DNA from 3 places in the Nitrospirillum goiasense genome. Region 2 is predicted to be linked to each of the others. Evidence: riboswitches for the same ligand, from Rfam matches in the RefSeq annotation. Region 2 holds a riboswitch; each other region holds the start of a gene.
The links. A riboswitch is a leader RNA that binds a small molecule or an ion and turns the genes downstream of it on or off. The one in region 2 is predicted to bind S-adenosylmethionine.
Positions count from the first base shown of each region.

Region 1 (2,261 bases), on a different contig from region 2:
GCCGGCCACGCCGCCCGCACCCACTTCGGACGCACCGTGGCGCATGGCGCCTTGCTGTGCGCCCTGCTGCGGGGCCTGGTATCCGACGCGCGGCCCGGTCCGCCGCTGGCCCGGCTGGCCGTGACCTTTCCCGCCCCGGCCTACGCTGACGAGGCGTTGGTCTTCCGCGCCGACCCGCAGGACGACACCCGCGTCCGACTTCTGGCCCAGCGCCAAGCCGATGGGCAGGCCGTGTGCGAGGGCGTGGCGACCCTGGCCCCATTGGCCTCCTCACTGCCCCCCGACAATGGCTGGACCGATCCGCTGGGCGGTTCCACCGCCAGCGTCACCCGCCTCTATGCCGACGCTGATCTTGGCCTTTATGAGCGGCTGACCGGCCATCGCCTGCGGGAACCGCTGGTGCTCAGCCTGTTTTCCTTCCTGCTGGGGACGCGCCTGCCGGGGCCCGGCACCAATTACCTGAAGCAGGAAACGGTGTTCTCGCGCCGGGTGCCGCTGGATGCACCGCTGGACGCCACGGTGACCATCACCCGGCTGCGCCCCGACAAGCGGCTGGTGGACTTGGCCACGGTCTGCCGCATCCATGCGGGCGGGGGAAGGGGTGAGACCGTCGCCACCGGCCGCGCCCTGGTTCTGGCGCCCCATTGGGGCCCGGAACGCTGGGCCAGCCATGCCCAAATGTCGGATTGCCAAGCCTGACCAGCGATAGTATCCAATATCCGACGGCGGCGACGCCGTCGTTGTTGCATCAGGAGCGGGGCCGGCGTCCCGCACCAACCTGCCAACCCAGGCAAGGTGGTTTCCGCAGCACATGCGGAGATGTGGCGGCCACCGGGATTGATCCCGTGCGGCGGCAACCAAGTGGGTCGCAGCGTATGGTCGCAGGGCCGGTCACGTCCGTCTGGAGTGGACACGCCGTGCATATACCCGCCGCCTTCCCCGTAAGCCCTTCCCCTGTCATTACGCAGCCGGAAGAGGGCCAGCCCGCACTTGAGCCCGCCCCCGGCATCGTCAGTGGGCCAGGCGACAGCGTCCACCTGCTGCGGGAGGAACGCACGCCCCTGCCGGGCGTGTCCGATTGTGTCGCCCGCACCTATGCCGTCGTGCACCGGCGCCATGGCGTCCACACCCACATCTACACAGTGCTGGAAAGCCGGCATCATCAGCGCCGGGTGGTCCACCTGCGCCAGGTGCTGCCGGGCGAACAGCTGGCCGCCGCCCGCGCCTGGGTCCTGGCCGGACGCCACCTGGGACGCCTGAACTTCTGATCCGCTGGGGACGCCTCAAATCCTGGGCAAGGCCGGCTGCAGATAACGCAGCAGGACGATCAATTCCCCGGCATAGCCGTCCACGTCGGGCGGCGCGTCCAGGGCATTGAGGATCTGGGCGCGCCCCTGCATCCAGGTGGAGACGATCTGCGCCTGGAACGGGGAAAGGGAGGATGGGCCCCCGACCACATGGTCGAGCGCCGCACAGATACGTGATCCCCGATCCTGGCGGAAGGTCAGGTACAGCGGGACCAGCGGTGTGTCGCGGCAGGCCTCCAACGCGAAGTCGCCCATGGCGTAGGTGGCGTTGCGCCCGGCGACGCGTTCGCCTGCCACCGGCACCAGCATGTGCTCCGCCACGGCCCGCAGAAAGACGCACAGGGGCGGGGGCTCGCGGTGGGTCGCCGGAACCTCCCGCCGCAGATCCTCATGGATCAACTGGAAAGCGCGGCGGATGATGTCGGCTCGACAGCGGAAATGATAGGTGGTGGAGGATAGGGAGACACCGGCCCGCTGCGCCACCGCGCGGTGGGTGACGGCGGCCACGCCCTGGTCGATGATGATGGCGACGGCGGCGGCGGCGATGCGCCGCTCGGTCTCACCTAAGGTGTCCAAGCCGTCCGCCGCCCGGCATGCCGGGCGGCGCAGACGCTCATACCACAGGCCGCTGTTGCCTTGGGGGTCGCACAGGTAACGGATATTTTCCGCCACCGACAGGGCGTAGCCCGAGGCGCCACCGGCCACCAGCAGGGTGGAACGGTCACCCACCAGGTAATGGGTCATGACGTCCGCCACATGGGCCGGCAGGCCGGCCAAAGCGAACAGGTCGCGGTTGCGCGCCTTCCGCTCCTCATACCAATCGGCCAGGATGGGACGCAGCGCGGGGGTGTGGCGGGCCTGATGGATCAGCTCATACCATACCAACTCGATGGCGCCCTGCCGGAAGGACAGGTCCAGCGCCTGCACCACCAAGGCCTCCGCCAAGGCCGCCAG
Region 1 covers NZ_JAXQNP010000004.1:546,789-549,049, forward strand. Annotated here, with positions in the region: gene ULB03_RS24255 (MaoC family dehydratase) at 1-699, shown strand, start outside; SAM-I-IV-variant riboswitch at 741-871, shown strand; gene ULB03_RS24260 (hypothetical protein) at 918-1,268, shown strand; gene ULB03_RS24265 (TetR/AcrR family transcriptional regulator) at 1,284-2,261, opposite strand, start outside.
Region 1: another riboswitch for S-adenosylmethionine. It lies ahead of ULB03_RS24260 (hypothetical protein); the one in region 2 lies ahead of metZ (O-succinylhomoserine sulfhydrylase).

Region 2 (2,261 bases):
GTGTTCAGCAGGCGGAACGCCGCCTCTTTGCCACCCGTCACGTCAAAGGTGATGACCGTGCCGCCGGTCTTCATCTGGCGCATGGCCAGGTCGTGCTGGGGATGGCTGGGCAGGCCGGGATACAGCACTGTCGACACCGCCGGGTGGCTTTCCAGGAACTGGGCCAGCGCCAGGGCGGACGCGGCCTGGGCATTGACGCGCAGTTCCAGCGTCTCCAGGCCCTTCAGCAGCACCCAGGCGTTGAAGGGGCTCATGGACGGGCCGGTGTGGCGCAGGACGGGGGAGAGCAGGGTCGCCACCTCGTCATCGCACAGCACGGCGCCGCCCAGGCAGCGGCCCTGGCCATCGATATGCTTGGTGGCGGAATAGACGACCACATCGGCGCCAAATTCCTTCGGCCGTTGCAGCACGGGGGTGGCGAAGACGTTGTCTACCACGACACGGGCGCCGGCCTTGTGGGCCAAATCCGCAACCGCGGCCACGTCCACCACCTGCATGGTGGGGTTGCTGGGGCTTTCCAGGAAAACCACGCTGGCCGGGGTGGACAGCGCCTCTTCCCACTGCGCCAGGTCCGTGCCTTCCACCAGGGTGCACTGGATGCCATAACGCGGCGCCAGATCCTTGACGATGTAGAGGCAGGAGCCGAACAGCGCGTGCGGCGCCACCACCCGGTCGCCGGCCTTCAGCAGCCCCATGACGGCCAGATGGACCGCCGCCATGCCGCTGGCCGTGGCGATGCAGCGGGCGAAGCCCTCATACCCGGCCAGCCGTTCCTCCAGCATGACGACGGTGGGGTTGCGGAAGCGGGAATAGACGAAGCGCGAGCCGTCGTTGACGAAGGCGGCCTCGGCCTCCTCGGCACTGGCGTAGATGAAGCCCGAGGTCAGGAACAGCGCTTCGGAGGTTTCCTCGAAGCCGCTGCGGCGCGTGCCGCCGTGCACCAGCTGGGTGCGGGGGCGGAGCGTGGGGGCGGTGGAAGCGGGATTGTCAGGCGTCTGGCCCATGGCCGTCACTCCGATCATAAGGCAACCGCGACCGGCGAAGGCGGCGGTGTGGTCGGTGTACCTTATGTACGGCCCGACCTTTTAGCAGCTTGTTTAACGTGGTCTGCAAGCCGGTCAGCAAATCACCACGGATTCCGGTTTTAGGCTCACGTTGGGCCGAGCGTCAACGGCGACCTTGTCATCGGGACAATGCAAGGACGGCTGGGGTAATGCCCGCTGATAATGCGCGGTTGCCGGCCAGCCGCTTCCGTGCTAGTCCCGCGCGCGTCAGTCCGCTTCTGCGGAATAGCTGATTTGCTTTTACCGGGAGTCCCAGACCTATGTCCGATGAGACCAGCCTGAACGGCGCCGCCAACGGAAGCACCGCCCCCGAAGGCGCCGGCATGCTGCCGCTGGTGGTCAATGCCCAATACGTCCGGGATCTGTCGTTCGAGAACCCGAACGCCCCCGCCAGCCTGATGAACGGCCAGCAGCCCAAGGTCGACCTGCAGGTCGACGTGCAGGCCCGCAACGTGGCGGAAAACGTCCATGAGGTCGCGCTGAACATCCGCGCCGAGGCCAACCACGACGGGCGCACCGCCTTCATCGTGGAACTGTCCTACGCCGGCATCTTCTCCATGCCGCCCATGCCGGTCGACCAGACCCGCGCCGTCCTGCTGATCGAGGCGCCGCGCCTGCTGTTCCCGTTCGCCCGCGCCATCGTGTCCGACGCGGTGCGCGACGGCGGCTTCCCGCCGCTGATGCTGCAGCCGCTGGACTTCGTGGATCTGTACCGTCGCCAGGTGCTGGCGGCCGAAAAGCCGGAAGACATGGCCCAGGCGTAAGCCTCGATCCAGGCGCAAGCCCGGCCATCGTTGTTCGTCAAAGCCGCCCGGCGCCGTATGGCCCGGGCGGTTTTCTTTTGGGCGCGGGAAGAGGTCAGCCGCGCGCGGCGCGGATCAGGGCGTCGGCGGTGACGGCATCGGCGCCGGCGGGAACCACCGCCAGGGGAAGACGGAGGTCACCCAGGCCGGCCAGCGTCGCCTTGGTGCCGGCCACCACCTGCCACTCGCCGCCCCCGTCCGCCAGCACGGCCTGCGCCTCGCGCGCCGACGCCGCCAGGGTGACCTCCAGCCCCAGGGTCTCCAGCGCGCCGGCCAGCCGGTCCATCGCCCGGCCGACGAGCAGGACGTGCAGGGCGGCCACCGGACGCGGGCGTGGCACTCGGGCCACCAGCAGCCGCGCCTCTTCCGCCGCCGCCAGGATGCGGGCGGCGAA
Region 2 covers NZ_JAXQNP010000002.1:885,828-888,088, reverse strand. Annotated here, with positions in the region: gene metZ (O-succinylhomoserine sulfhydrylase) at 1-1,004, opposite strand, end outside; SAM riboswitch at 1,066-1,143, opposite strand; gene secB (protein-export chaperone SecB) at 1,388-1,828, shown strand; gene ULB03_RS06540 (hypothetical protein) at 1,923-2,261, opposite strand, start outside.

Region 3 (2,261 bases), 660 kb from region 2:
GCCTTCCTGGCCTTTTCCATTCGCCGCATCCTGTTCAAGATACGGGAGACGGAGCGGCGCATCGCCGCCGTGGTGGACGAGAAGAACGAGGCCGCGGCCGACCTGCGCGTCGCCCGCCAGCAGGAAGAGCAGCTGGCCATGGCCCTGAAGGAGGGCGAGGACGCGCTGCGCGAGATCGCCGCCCAGACGGAGGAGGTGCGCGCCCGCATGGCGGTGCTGCGCCAGACGGTGCCCCGTCCGCTGAACCTCGTGTCCCTGGAATGGGCGCCGGGCGACCAGCTGTTCGAGGCGCACCTGCGGGCCGCGGTGGCGCCCCGCCAGGTGGGCCGGAGTGGCATGGGCCGGGGCGGCGGCGGCATGGCGGAGGCCGGGGTGGTTCACGGCTACGCCCCCACGGAGGCCGATTTCCGCGTGCTGGTCACCAATCGCCTGGCGCGGGAGGGCGGCTACACCATCAGCGTCGTCCTGCCCATCTCGTTGCGCGATGACATCCCCGCCGCCGATGGGGAGACCGCGGCCGCAGTCCCCGTCCAGCCCCCGGCGGAGGATGAAGCGCTGGCCGACCTGTTGGGGGAGGACGGTGGGGCTGACCCCGTGGAGGACCCCGCACCCGCCCCGGTGCCGCGCCCCCTGCCGGTGCGCCCGCCCGCCGCGGCGCGGCCGGCGGCCCAGGGGCTGGGCCTGACCCCCGCCCCCGCCATCGGTGGCTGAGGCCCACCCCGCCTGAAAATGCCGCACCGGGTTGCGCTGCAAGGGGCTTGCGCCGGCGGCCGTCTGCCGGTATCCCTCTGGCCATGCATCAAGAGTTGGGCTGACGCTCAACGCCAACCTGCTTACCCGGCAAGGTGGCGCTTCCCCCAGGGAAGGATGTGGCCGATCCGGCAATGAACGGGAAGCTGCCACGTGTCCGTTTCGCTCTTGATCGAAACCAGTGATCACGAAGGCGGCCTTGCCCATGACCAGCGACACGCACACCGCGACCGTTCCCCCTCAGTTCGAGGCGCAGCAGTTCGCCAGCGACAACTACTCCGGCGTCTGTCCGGAGGCCTGGGCCGCCATGGCGGAGGCCAACAGCGGCCACGCCGCCGCCTATGGCGAGGATGTGTGGACGGCGCGCGCGGCCGACGCCTTCCGCCAGCTGTTCGGCACGCCTTGCGACGTCTTCTTCGCCTTCAACGGCACGGCGGCCAATTCCCTGGCCCTGGCCTCGCTCTGTCAGTCCTACCATAGCGTCATCTGCTCCGCCTCCGCGCACGTGGAGACGGACGAGTGCGGCGCGCCGGAGTTCTTCTCCAACGGGTCCAAGCTGCTGGTGGCGCAGACGACGGACGGCAAGCTGACGCCGGACGCCATCCGCGCCCTGGCCACCGGGCGGTCGGACATCCATTTCCCCAAGCCGCGCGCCGTCACCATCACCCAGCCCACGGAAACGGGGCAGGTCTATAGCCTGGAGGAGATCCGCGCCATCTCCGCCACCTGCCGGGCGCTGGGCCTGCGCCTGCACATGGATGGCGCCCGCTTCGCCAACGCCTGCGCCAGCCTGGGCTGCAGCCCGGCGGACATGACCTGGCGGGCCGGCGTGGACGTGCTGTGCTTCGGCGGCACCAAGAACGGCATGGCGGTGGGCGAGGCCATCCTGTTCTTCGACCGGACCCTGGCGGAAGACTTCGATTATCGCTGCAAGCAGGCGGGCCAGCTGGCGTCCAAGATGCGCTTCCTGTCCGCACCCTGGGTGCGCATGTTGGAAAACGGCGCCTGGCTGCGCAACGCCGCCCATGCCAACGCCGGGGCCCGGCGCCTGGCGGCCGGGCTGACGGATGTGCCGGGCGTGGCGCCGATGTTCCCGGTGCAGGCCAACGCCGTGTTCCTGACGGCACCCGCCGCGGTGCTGGATGCCCTGCGGGCGCGCGGCTGGCGCTTCTACACCTTCATCGGCGGCGGCGCCCGCTTCATGTTCGCCTGGGACACCCAGCCCGAGCGGGTGGACCAGCTGGTGGCGGACATCCGCGAGGCGGCCCTGCGCGGCGCCGGTGTCGCCGCGGCATAACGGGGATAGGGGGACGGCTGCCGTTGGCCGTCCCCTATACGGAAGATTCCGCTGATTCTGAGCCTGTTAATGGGCGATTCACCGTACAAACCTAGAGAGACGTCCATGCGATAGCGTCATCCATTCCATCAGCAGCTGGGGGCCTGGTGCATATCGACAAACCGGATCTGGTGATCCTAGCCATCGTGGGCGCCATCCTGGCCGGCGTGCTGTT
Region 3 covers NZ_JAXQNP010000002.1:229,570-231,830, reverse strand. Annotated here, with positions in the region: gene ULB03_RS03420 (hypothetical protein) at 1-711, shown strand, start outside; SAM-I-IV-variant riboswitch at 792-899, shown strand; gene ULB03_RS03415 (threonine aldolase family protein) at 956-2,047, shown strand; gene ULB03_RS03410 (hypothetical protein) at 2,194-2,261, shown strand, end outside.
Region 3: another riboswitch for S-adenosylmethionine. It lies ahead of ULB03_RS03415 (threonine aldolase family protein); the one in region 2 lies ahead of metZ (O-succinylhomoserine sulfhydrylase).